3 regions of the Streptomyces sp. NPDC021019 genome follow, and region 1 is predicted to be linked to each of the others. Evidence: riboswitches for the same ligand, from Rfam matches in the RefSeq annotation. Region 1 holds a riboswitch; each other region holds the start of a gene.
What was found. Region 1 has a riboswitch for thiamine pyrophosphate ahead of thiC (phosphomethylpyrimidine synthase ThiC). Riboswitches for the same ligand answer to the same signal wherever they lie in the genome.
Positions count from the first base shown of each region.

Region 2: linked by a shared signal. The riboswitch ahead of ACH4RG_RS10470 (thiamine ABC transporter substrate binding subunit) and the one ahead of thiC (phosphomethylpyrimidine synthase ThiC) in region 1 are both predicted to bind thiamine pyrophosphate.
Region 3: linked by a shared signal. The riboswitch ahead of thiO (glycine oxidase ThiO) and the one ahead of thiC (phosphomethylpyrimidine synthase ThiC) in region 1 are both predicted to bind thiamine pyrophosphate.

Region 1 is NZ_JBIRQR010000001.1:213,666-217,803, forward strand. Features, by position in the region: gene ACH4RG_RS00975 (IclR family transcriptional regulator) at 318-1,094, shown strand; gene ACH4RG_RS00980 (SsgA family sporulation/cell division regulator) at 1,196-1,633, shown strand; gene ACH4RG_RS00985 (YibE/F family protein) at 1,657-3,003, opposite strand; TPP riboswitch at 3,075-3,208, shown strand; gene thiC (phosphomethylpyrimidine synthase ThiC) at 3,201-4,138, shown strand, end outside.
Region 2 is NZ_JBIRQR010000001.1:2,263,921-2,268,058, forward strand. Features, by position in the region: gene rlmN (23S rRNA (adenine(2503)-C(2))-methyltransferase RlmN) at 66-1,172, shown strand; TPP riboswitch at 1,252-1,368, shown strand; gene ACH4RG_RS10470 (thiamine ABC transporter substrate binding subunit) at 1,450-2,544, shown strand; gene ACH4RG_RS10475 (ABC transporter permease) at 2,625-4,138, shown strand, end outside.
Region 3 is NZ_JBIRQR010000002.1:348,578-352,715, reverse strand. Features, by position in the region: gene ACH4RG_RS12515 (thiazole synthase) at 1-517, opposite strand, end outside; gene thiS (sulfur carrier protein ThiS) at 520-780, opposite strand; gene thiO (glycine oxidase ThiO) at 777-1,997, opposite strand; TPP riboswitch at 1,995-2,107, opposite strand; gene ACH4RG_RS12500 (hypothetical protein) at 2,159-2,500, shown strand; gene ACH4RG_RS12495 (NAD(P)/FAD-dependent oxidoreductase) at 2,580-3,815, shown strand; gene ACH4RG_RS12490 (Rv2175c family DNA-binding protein) at 3,895-4,138, shown strand, end outside.

The DNA.
Region 1 (4,138 bases):
GCAGGGCGAGGTGAGGTCAGCGCCGCCGGGAGATTAGCCCAGCAGAGCTAAGTCCCGGAGGAAACCACCCGTCTGCCGCAGGCGGCCGATACAGTGACAAACCACTGCCGCCATCCGGAATGTGACCTTCCGTCACCATATCGATCACCTGATCGGTCCTGGGTACGACAGTCCGGTCGTTGGCCTTCGATCGTCGGCGCCCGGACCGGTCCTCGCCGGTCACGGGCCGGATCTCCGGTCCTCGGGATCGCGGCAGGCCCGTGGGGGCGGCCCCCACGGGAGGGCCGACGGCCCGTCACCATGCCTGGGGGTGGCCCTTGACCACGGCATCTAGCACCGCTGTGCCGACGTTGATCGGTTCGGTTCAGCGGGCGTTGAGGCTGCTGGAGGCTGTGGGCACCCATCGGGACGGGGCGCCCGCCAAGCAACTGGCACGTGAGGCGGGGCTTCCGCTCCCGACCGCGTACCACTTGCTGCGCACCCTCACCCATGAGGGCTATCTCCGCCGCGAGAACGGTGTCTTCCTGTTCGGTGCGGCCGCCGAGAACCTGACCGTCGCACCCGGGGTCCGGAGCCGCCCGCGCCCCGCCTCCGTCGCCGACTCCCTCGGCCGCTGGCGGGACGTCATCGGAGCCCCGGTGTACTGCGCCGTCTACTGCGACGGCGAGATCGATCTCATCGCCGTCGCGGACGCCCCCGACACCCCGGCCGTGGAGGAGTGGGCCTCGTTCCGGGAAACCGGCCACGCGCACGCCATCGGTCAGTGTCTGCTCGCCCAACTCGACGAGCGAGCCCGCGAGGATCATCTGGACCGGCACCCCGTGCGCCCTCTCACCCGTTACTCAGTGCGAGATCGCGCCACACTTCTGGAACGGCTGCGCACCCTCCGACGAGGTGAACCGGTCATCGAACGCCAGGAGTACGCACTGGGGACCGTGTGCGCCGCGATTCCCGTCACGGCCGGTGCCACGATTGCGGCGATGGCCATTTCCGTACCTCTTGACCGAGAAGAACGGTTGCTCCCCGCAGTCGAACAGCTACGTGGCGAAGTCGCCAGCCTCTTGCGTTCGCTCGTGTTCTCTATCAGTATCTGAAAAATCACTCCTTGTGATCTGCTATCGCGTGCACCACGATGGCGTCAATAGGGCCATGGGGGATCATTCCTGGCCAGATTCATCTACTGCGGGGTTGAACGATGCGCGAATCGGTTCAAGCAGAGGTCATGATGAGCTTCCTCGTCTCCGAGGAGCTCTCGTTCCGTATTCCGGTGGAGCTCCGGTACGAGGTCGGCGATCCGTATGCCATCCGGATGACGTTCCACCTTCCCGGCGATGCCCCGGTGACCTGGGCATTCGGCCGCGAGCTGCTGCTGGACGGGCTCAACAGCCCGAGCGGCGACGGCGATGTGCACATCGGCCCGACGGAGCCCGAGGGCCTCGGCGATGTGCACATCCGGCTCCAGGTCGGCGCGGACCGTGCGCTGTTCCGGGCGGGGACGGCGCCACTCGTGGCGTTTCTCGACCGGACGGACAAGCTCGTGCCGCTCGGTCAGGAGCACACGCTGGGTGACTTCGACGGGAACCTGGAGGATGCACTCGGCCGCATCCTCGCCGAGGAGCAGAACGCGGGCTGACCGGGCGCGCACCCGATGCCCCGTCACCCCGTCTTACGACGACGGCCCCGACCTGTCCGCCCGGGTGCGGGCGTAGCCGCCTGGGCGCCGCCGGACCCCGGGCGGTCCGCGGAGACGACCAGCGCCGCGAGCACCGTGGTCACCGGCACCGAGGCGACCAGGCCGATCGACCCGACCAGCGTGCGGACGATCTCCTCGGCGACCAGCTCGCTGTTGGCCACCGTGCCCACACCGCTCTGGGCGATGGAGAAGAGCAGCAGCAGCGGCAACGCCGCGCCCGCGTACGCCAGCACCAGGGTGTTGACCACCGAGGCGATGTGGTCCCTTCCGATCCGGATACCTGCCCGGTACAGCCCCTTCCAACCCATCCGCGGGTCCGCCTGGTGCAGTTCCCAGACGGCGGAGGTCTGGGTGACCGTCACATCGTCGAGCACCCCGAGCGAGCCGATGATGACGCCGGCCAGCAGCAGACCGCTCATATCGATGTCCGGGTAGAGGCCGTGGATGAGGCCGGTGTTGTCGTCGGTGTTGCCACTCAGGCTCGCCCAGCCGATGAACAGGGAGCCCAACAACCCGATCAGCAGCAGCGAGATCAGCGTGCCGACGACCGCGACCGACGTACGGGCCGTCACCCCGTGGCACAGATAGAGGGCCGCCAGCATGATCGCGCTGGCCCCGATCACCGCCACGACCAGCGGGTTCGAGCCTTGCAGGATCGCCGGCAGGATGAACAGGGTCAGCACGGCGAACGACACGACCAGCGCCACCAGCGCCATCACCCCGCGCATCCTGCCCACCAGGACCACCGCCAGCGCGAAGATCCCGGCCAGCACCGCCATCGGGATCTTCCGGTCCACGTCGGTCACCGAGTACTGGAGGTCGCGCGGCGCGTCGGGGGCGTACGCGACGACCACGCCCTGACCCTCCTTCAGCTGTCGGGGGGCGTCCGGCTGGACCACCTCGACGAACTTCCGGCCCTGGTCGTCGCCGCTGGTCACCTCGATGGTGGCCTTCGCGCACTCCCCCTCCTGCTCGTTGACGGCCTCGCGGCCAGAGGGGGTGGAGGTATCCCCGGTCGGGGGCACCTGCGCGGCGTTGACGTCCGCGCAGTCGACCTTCACGACCTGGACGACCTTGCCGTCCTGGGTCTGTCGGTCGAATCCGACGCCGGTGCGCTCGTGGTCGGGCGCGCCGCCGGGCCAGAACGCGATCAGGCCGACGACGACTGCCGTCGCGAACGGGATCAGCACGGCGGCGATCACCTTGCGCAGGTGCCGGGAGACCGGAGCGGCCGGCCCGTGGCTGTGGGTGTGGCCGTGGCTGTGGCCCTGGGGCGGCTGGGGTGAGGGGTCGCTTCGAGGGGAGGTCACGGGGCGATCATCGCAAGAACAGGAGGGGCCATATGGTCAGCTCGCCCGAAAGGACGCTAGCGTGGAGGCACCTTTGCACACGCGGGAGCTCGGAGCACCGGGCTGAGAGGGCGCTGATCGCCGTACATCCGTACGGGACACGCTGCGCCGACCGCCGAACCTGTTACCGGGTAATGCCGGCGTAGGGAGTAGGTCTCATGACCACAGCGGACGCACGCACGCCTGCCTCGAAACAGAACGACGGAACGCCGGACGGCACGCCGGCCGACGGGACGCGGAACGACGAGGCCGGGAAGTCCATCGGCTGGCACAAGGGGTACGTCCTGGGCTCGCGCCCGGACCTCCGGGTGCCGGTTCGACAGGTGCACCTCACCAACGGCAAGGACGTGACGCTGTACGACACGTCGGGGCCGTACACCGATCCCTCCATCGACACCGATGTCCGGCGGGGCCTCGCGCCCCTGCGGGAGAACTGGATCATCGCCCGCGGCGACACCGAGGAGTACGCGGGCCGGCCGGTCCGCCCCGAGGACGACGGGCTCAAGCACACCTCGCCGCGCGGCGGACTGCGCAACCTCGACGCCGTCTTCCCCGGCCGCCCGCGCCAGCCGCGCCGCAGCCGCGACGGACGTCCCGTCACCCAGCTCGCGTACGCCCGGCGGGGGGAGATCACCCCGGAGATGGAGTACGTGGCGATCCGGGAGAACGTGGAGCCCGAGGTCGTCCGCGAGGAGATCGCGCAGGGCCGGGCGGTGCTGCCGGTCAACGTCAACCATCCCGAGATCGAGCCGATGATCATCGGCAAGCGGTTCCTGGTGAAGGTCAACGCCAACATCGGCAACTCGGCCGTCACCTCCTCCATCGAGGAGGAGGTGGACAAGATGACCTGGGCGACGAAGTGGGGCGCCGACACGGTCATGGACCTGTCCACCGGTCGCAACATCCACACCACCCGGGAGTGGGTGCTGCGCAACTCCCCCGTGCCGATCGGCACCGTCCCGCTCTACCAGGCGCTGGAGAAGGTCGACGGCCGGGCCGAGGAGCTGACCTGGGAGATCTACAAGGACACCGTCATCGAACAGGCCGAGCAGGGCGTGGACTACATGACGGTGCACGCCGGTGTGCGCCTGCCGTA
Region 2 (4,138 bases), 2.1 Mb from region 1:
AGTGAGGGCCCGTCGTCCACAGGGCGGCGGGCCCTCGCCCGTCTGTCTGCGACACTGGATGAACCATGCCTAAGCCCGGAGAACTCACTTTCGTCGCGCCCCGCGGATCCAAGAAGCCGCCGCGGCACATCGCCGACCTCACGCCCGCCGAGCGCAAGGAAGCGGTCGCCGCGACCGGTGAGAAGCCGTTCCGCGCCCAGCAGCTCTCGCAGCACTACTTCGCGCGGTACGCGGCCGATCCGGCCGAGTGGACCAACATTCCGGCCGGATCACGGGAGAAGCTCGCCGAGGCGCTGTTCCCCGATCTGATGTCCGTGATGCGGCACATCAGCTGCGACGACGACACCACGCGCAAGACCCTGTGGAAGCTGCACGACGGGACGCTCGTCGAGTCCGTCCTGATGCGCTATCCCGACCGCGTCACGATGTGCATCTCCTCGCAGGCCGGCTGCGGAATGAACTGCCCGTTCTGCGCCACCGGGCAGGCCGGCCTCGACCGCAACCTGTCGACCGCCGAGATCGTGCACCAGATCGTCGACGGCATGCGTGCCCTGCGCGACGGCGAGGTGCCCGGCGGGCCCGCGCGGCTGTCCAACATCGTCTTCATGGGCATGGGCGAGCCGCTTGCCAACTACAACCGCGTGGTCGGCGCGATCCGCCGTCTCACCGACCCGGAGCCGGACGGCCTCGGCCTGTCGCAGCGCGGGATCACCGTCTCCACCGTGGGACTCGTCCCGGCCATGCTGCGCTTCGCCGACGAGGGCTTCAAGTGCCGCCTCGCCGTCTCGCTGCACGCCCCGGACGACGAGCTGCGCGACACCCTGGTCCCCGTCAACACCCGGTGGAACGTCCGCGAGGTGCTGGACGCCGCCTGGGAGTACGCGGAGAAGTCCGGCCGCCGGATCTCCATCGAGTACGCCCTGATCCGGGACATCAACGACCAGGCCTGGCGGGGCGACCGGCTCGGCCGGCTGCTCAAGGGCAAGCGGGTGCACGTCAACCTGATCCCGCTGAACCCCACGCCCGGCTCGAAGTGGACCGCCTCGCGGCCCGAGGACGAGAAGGCCTTCGTCGAGGCCATCGCCGCCCACGGCGTGCCCGTCACCGTCCGGGACACCCGCGGTCAGGAGATCGACGGGGCCTGCGGGCAGCTGGCGGCCTCCGAGCGCTGAGGGCTGTTCCGTAGCCCTTGGCCTCTCCCGCCCGGGCGGCCGAAATCCGCCGGTGTAGCCTGGGCCCGAAATCAACTTCATATTCCGACAGGGGAGCGCCACAGCGCTGAGAGTGCGGCACCAAGGACAGGTTGGCCGCAGACCCTCTGAACCTCGCCCGGGTCATTCCGGGTAGGAAGTTCGGACCTTACTCAAGCTGTTGCGCCCTGCCCGCTTCCGGTTCGCCGGACGGCGGGCGGGGCCGCGTCTCTTCCTGGTCATCTCCAGGAGGAATCACATGAACACCACCACGAAGTACGCGGCGACCGCACTCGCCGCCGCTCTCGGCGTCACCGTGCTCGCGGGCTGCGGAGACGACGGCTCCGCGGGCTCCGGGGCGTCCAAGGGCACCGGCTCCAAGACCGTCACCCTGGTCAGCCACGACTCCTTCAACGTCTCGGACAAGGTGCTGAAGGCGTTCACGAAGGAGACCGGCTACAAGGTCGAGATCCTCAAGAGCGGCGACGCCGGGGCCGCGCTCAACCAGGAGATCCTGACCAAGGGCTCCCCGCGCGGCGACGTCTTCTTCGGCGTCGACAACACCCTGCTCTCCCGCGCCCTCGACAACGGCCTGTTCACCGCGTACGAGGCCAAGGGCCTGGACACGGTCGCGGCGGACACACAGATGGACGAGAAGAAGCGGGTCACGCCCGTCGACACCGGCGACATCTGCGTCAACTACGACAAGAAGTACTTCGCCGACAAGAAGCTCGCCCCGCCGAAGACCTTCGACGACCTGCTGAAGCCCGCGTACAAGAACCTCCTCGTCACCGAGAACGCCGCGAGTTCCTCGCCCGGCCTCGGCTTCCTGCTCGGCACCATCGCCGCCCAGGGCGAGGACGGCTACGAGGCGTACTGGAAGAAGCTGAAGGCCAACGGTGTCAAGGTCGTCGACGGCTGGGAGCAGGCGTACAACGAGGAGTTCTCCGGCTCGGCGGGCGGCAAGAAGGCCAACGCCGACCGGCCGCTCGTCGTCAGCTACGCCTCCAGCCCGCCCGTCGAGGTGCTCTACGCCGACCCGCAGCCGAAGGAGGCCCCCACCGGGGTCGCCACCGGTACCTGCTTCCGGCAGACCGAGTACGCGGGGCTGCTGACCGGGGCGAAGAACGAGGCGGGCGGCAAGGCACTGCTGGACTTCATGATCAGCAAGACGTTCCAGGAGGACATGCCGCTGAACATGTTCGTGAACCCGGTCGTGGAGGACGCGGCCCTCCCCGAGCTGTTCACGAAGTTCGGCGAGAAGATCGACACGCCTCCCACCGTCGCGCCCGAGAAGATCACCGCCAACCGTGAGCAGTGGATCCAGTCGTGGCAGTCGCTGGTCCTGAAGTAGAGCCCGGGGCGAAGACCGCCGAGGCCGCCCGGGCCCGCCGTGGGCCCGGGCGGCGCGGGGCCGCGCTGCGGCTCGGCCTGATGGCCGTGCCCGTGGCGTTCTTCGGGCTGTTCTTCGCCTATCCCGTGACCGCGATCGTCGGCCGCGGGCTCAAGGCGGGGGGCGACTGGCAGTTCGGGCGGATCGGCGACGTGCTCGCCCGGCCCGACATCCTCGACGTCCTCTGGTTCACCACCTGGCAGGCCCTCGCCTCGACCGCGCTCACCCTGCTGATCGCCCTGCCCGGGGCGTATGCCTTCGCCCGGCTCGACTTCCCCGGCAAGCAACTGCTGCGGGCGGTCGTCACGGTGCCGTTCGTGCTGCCCACCGTCGTCGTCGGCACCGCGTTCCTGGCGCTGCTGGGCCGGGGCGGGCTCCTCGACGAACTGTGGGGCGTCCGCCTGGACACCACCGTGTGGGCGATCCTCCTGGCCCACGTCTTCTTCAACTACGCCGTGGTCGTACGGACGGTGGGCGGTCTCTGGTCCCAGCTGGACCCCCGGCAGGAGGAGGCCGCCCGGGTGCTCGGCGCCGGACGGTTCGCCGCCTTCCGCCGGGTGACGCTGCCCGCGCTCGCCCCGGCCGTCGCCGCCGCCGCGCTGATGGTCTTCCTCTTCACCCTCACCTCCTTCGGCGTCGTACAGATCCTCGGCGGACCCGCCTACTCCACCCTGGAGGTGGAGATCTACCGGCAGACCGCACAACTGCTGGACCTGCCGACGGCCGCCGTGCTGAGCCTGGTCCAGTTCGCCGCGGTCGGCGCGATCCTCGCCGTGCACGCCGCGACCGTACGCCGCCGGGAGCGGGCGCTGAAGCTCGTCGACCCGGGCCAGACGTCTCGTCGGCCGCGCGGTCCCGGACAGTGGGCACTGCTCGGCGGTGTCCTCCTCACCGCGCTGCTGCTGATCCTGCTGCCGCTGGGGGTGCTGGTGGAGCGCTCCTTCGACGGATCCGGCGGGTATGGCCTCGGCTACTACCGGGCCCTCCAGTCGGCCGGGTCCGGCGGCTCCTCCACCTTCCTGGTCCCGCCGCTGGAGGCCGTCGGCAACTCCCTGCGGTACGCGCTCGTCGCGACGCTCATCGCGCTCGTCGTCGGCGGGCTCGCGGCGGCGGCCCTGACCCGGCGGGCCGGGCCGCTGGTCCGCGGCTTCGACGCGCTGCTGATGCTGCCGCTCGGGGTGTCCGCCGTCACCGTCGGCTTCGGCTTCCTGATCACTCTCGACGAGCCGCCGCTCGACCTGCGCACCTCCTGGATCCTGGTCCCGCTGGCCCAGGCGCTGGTCGGCGTCCCCTTCGTCGTACGGACCATGCTGCCCGTGCTGCGCGCGGTCGACGACCGGCTGCGGGAGGCCGCCGCCGTGCTGGGGGCCTCCCCGCTGCGGGCCTGGCGGGAGGTCGATCTGCCGCTGGTGCGGCGGGCTGTGCTGGTCGCGGCGGGCTTCGCCTTCGCCGTCTCCCTCGGGGAGTTCGGCGCGACGGTCTTCATCGCGCGGCCGGACAACCCGACCCTGCCGGTCGCCGTGGCCCGGCTGCTGGGCCGGTCGGGGGAGCTCAA
Region 3 (4,138 bases), on a different contig from region 1:
TCAGCTCGAAGTTGTGCGGGTTGCGGATGCCGAGCCCGCTGCCGATCGGGGAGCCGAGCGGCATGATCGCCGCGCACCCCACGTCCTCCAGCTTCCGCGCCAGGACCGGATCGTCGTTGGTGTACGGCAGCACGGTGAACCCGTCGTCGACCAGGACCTCCGCCGCGTCCAGCAGCTCGATCGGATCGGGCAGCAGGGTCCGCTCGTCGGCCACCACCTCCAGCTTCACCCAGTCGGTGCCGAGCGCTTCCCTGGCCAGCCGGGCGGTCAGCACCGCCTCGCCCGCGGTGAAGCAGCCGGCGGTGTTCGGCAGGACCTGGATGGAGAGCCGCTCCAGCACCGAGAGCACCGAGCCCCGCACGGTCGGGTCCAGCCGGCGCATCGCGACCGTGGTCAGCTCGGTGCCGGAGGCGATCAGCGAGCGCTCCAGCACCTCCAGGCTGGGGGCTCCGCCGGTGCCCATGATCAGCCGGGAGCCGAAGGTGGCGGGTCCCAGCGTGAAGACGTCGTCCGACATGGTCAGCCTCCCTGGACGGCGGTCAGGACCTCGACGCGGTCGCCCTCGCCGAGCCTCGTCGCGGCCCACTGGCCGCGCGGGACGACGCTCTCGTTGACGGCGGCGGCGACCCCGGAGCGGGCCGGGGTCAGCGTGGCGACGAGGGCGTCCAGGTCCGTTCCGGCGGGAACGGCGCGGACCTCCCCGTTCACCGAGACGGAGACGGGGGCGGCGGACACGGGGACGGTGGCGGCGGGTTCCGGTACGGCTCGCTGCTGGGTCATACGGGCTGCTCCTGGGGTACGAGGGCGGCGAGGGCGGCGGGTTCGAAACGGCGGGGGGTGAAGGGGCGGGCCGCCCCGGGCAGTTCGCCGGTGGTCAGGACGTCGGCCATCGCGTCCCCGGTGACGGGTGTCAGCAGGACGCCGTTGCGGTGGTGGCCGGTGGCGAGCAGCAGACCGGGCAGGGCGGTCGGGCCGAGCAGCGGGGCGTTGTCGGGCGAGGCGGGACGCAGACCGGCCCGGGTCTCGGTGAGCGGCAGCTCGGTGATGCCCGGTACCAGCTCGTGGGCGTCGCGCAGCAGCTCGTAGACCCCGCCGGCGGTGACCGTGGTGTCCCAGCCCATCTCCTCGCTGGTGGCGCCGACGACCAGCTCGCCGTTCTCGCGCGGCACGAGGTAGACGTGACCGCCCCGGACCACGGCGCGCACCGTGCGGCTGAGGAAGGGGGCGTACGCCCGGGGCACGGTGAGCCGGAGCACCTGGCCCTTGACCGGGCGGACCGGCGGCACGAGCTCCGGGGGGAGCCCGGCGAGCCGACCGCTGAGACTGCCCGCGGCGAGCACGACCTGATCGGCCGCGAACTCCGTACCGTCGCCGAGCAGCGCCCCGACGGCCCGGTCCCCGGCCAGGGCGAGCCGCTCGGCGGTCGTCCGGCGGAACACGACCCCGGCCCGTTCGCACGCGGTCAGCAGCGCCGCGGCGAGGCGGCGGGGATCCACCTGGTGGTCGCCGTCGACCCGGAGGCCGCCGCGGACGCCCGGGGCCAGCATCGGCTCCAGACGGCGGCACTCACGGCCGCTCAGCCAGACCGACTCCAGGCCCGAACGCTCCTGGAGGGCGTGCAGTTCGCGCAGATGCGCCCGGTCGTCGGAGTCCAGTGCGACGGCGAGCGTGCCGCAGGTCCGGAAACCGGTGTCCTGGCCGCTCGCCTCCTCCAGCTCGGCGACGAACGAGGGATAGCGGGCGGCGGAGGCGAGGTTGAGCCCGAGCAGCATCTGCTCGCCGTAGTGCAGTTCGGTGACGGCGGCCAGCATGCCCGCCGCGACCTGTGCGGCACCGCCGCCCGGCTCCGGGTCCGCGACCGTGACGCGCAGTCCCCGCTGGGTGGCCCGCCACGCCGTGACCAGGCCGATGATTCCGCCCCCGATGACGAGGACGTCGGATCCGGAGCCTCTCTTGACGAGGGCATCGGATCCGGAGCTTCTCTCCGAGACGCGCATGAGTGTGCAGCCCCTCCCTTCGCCGGCATGACCCGGAGCAGGTTCGTACGGTCGGAGGCCGGCCAGCCTCCCTCTCAGCCCGGTGCGTCCGGGCTCCCGCGAGTGTTCTACCGTGGCCAGCCTAGACCCCCTCGCCCGCGGCCAGTAAGGGAGCGCCCGCCATGGCCCGTTCGCTCGACGGACTCGTCCTGTCGCCCGTCGCCGACCAGGCCCCGGGCCAGGTCGGCACCCGCACCCGCTTCACGTACCACGAGCTGGACGGTCGGATCTGGGCCGAGTACGCGGGTGGCGACGTGGAGCGCGGTCATCTCGTCGGCACCCGCGACGGGGACGCGCTGGACTTCCGCTACGTGCAGCTCAAGCAGGACGGAACGACCTCGTCCGGGCACTGCCTCTCCACGGTCGTCGAGCTCGCCGACGGCCGGGTGCGGCTGGAGGAGCGGTGGGCCTGGGAGTCCCAGGAGGGCAGCGGCACCAGCGTGGTGGAACAGCTTCCTTCCTGAGCTCCCTGCTGGGTCGCTTCCTGGTTTCCTTCCCGGCACCCCCCTGCCTGACGGCCCGTCAGGTGATTAAGGTGGACGAGTGAGCGAGCAGACGGAACAGCGGGCGGCACCACGGCACGTCGTGGTCGTCGGTGCGGGCATGGCGGGCGTGCGGAGCGCCGTGGCCCTGCGCGAGGCGGGCTTCACCGGGCCCGTCACCCTGATCGGCGCCGAACCCCACCAGCCCTACGACCGGCCGCCGTTGTCCAAGGCCGTCCTGCTGGGCAAGGCCGAGGACTCCGCCTTCGACGTCGACTTCGAGGGGTTGGACATCACCCTGCGCCTCGGCCTGGACGTCACCGGGCTGCGCGCCGCCGACCATGTGCTGGACACCGCCGACGGGCCGGTGTCCTACGACGCCCTGGTCCTCGCGACCGGCGCGGAGCCGAGGACCCTGCCCGGCGCCGAGGGCGTGCCCGGTGTCCACCTGCTGCGCACCCTCGACGACGCCGCGCGGCTGCGGCCCGTCCTGGACCGGCAGCACGACGTGGTCGTCGTCGGGGCGGGCTGGATCGGCGCGGAGTTCGCCACCGCCGCCCGCGCCGCGGGCTGCGCCGTCACCGTCGTCGAGGCCGCCGCCCGCCCGCTCGCGGGCGCCCTGCCCGCCGAGGTGGCCGCCCCGATGGCCGCCTGGTACGCCGACAGCGGCGCCGAACTCCTCACCGGGACCCGGGTCGACCGCGTCGAGGAGGGGGCCGTCGTCCTCGACGACGGCCGGGTCCTGCCCGCCGGAGCCGTGGTCGTCGGCATCGGCGCGCGCCCCGCCACCCGCTGGCTCGCCGGCTCCGGGGTCGCGCTCGGCCCGGACGGCTCGGTCACCGCCGACAGCGCGCTGCGCACCTCGCTCCCCGATGTGTACGCGGTCGGGGACTGCGCGTCCTTCCCCTCCACCCGCTACGGGACACGCCTGCTGGTCCACCACTGGGACAACGCCCTCCAGGGCCCGCGCACCGCGGCAGCCGCGATCATGGCCGTACAGGACGGGGGGCCGCTCCCCGTCTACGACCCCGTCCCGTACTTCTGGTCCGAGCAGTTCGGCCGCTTCGTGCAGTACGCCGGCCACCACGCGGACGCCGACACCCTGGTGTGGCGCGGCGACGGGGCGGACGCCGCCTGGTCGGTGTGCTGGCTGCGCGCCGGCGCGCTGGTGGCCGTGCTCGCCGTGGGCCGCCCGCGCGATCTGGCCCAGGGCCGCAGGCTCATCGAGTCGGGGGCCGCCCTCGACCCGGAGAAGGTGGCCGACCCCGCCGTGCCGCTGAAGTCCGCCGCCCTGTGACGGGCCGGTGACCCGCCGGGCCGCCCCGTACGGTCGGCCCGGCTACCGGCTGTCGGTCCGGGATGGCACGCTTGTCCCTGTGACCGAGATTGACGCAAAGACCGATGCTCTCGTCCCCGCCTGGCTCCACCTTCCCGACATCGCGGAAATGCTCGATGTCCAGGTGACGCGCGTACGGCAGCTGGTCAGGGATGGCCAGCTCATCGCCGTACGCCGTGGTGAGAACCGGGCGCTCCAGGTGCCCGCCGCCTTCATCGACGGCGACAAGGTGGTCAAGGGCCTCTCCGGCACCCTGACCCTCCTGAGGGACGACGGCTATTCCG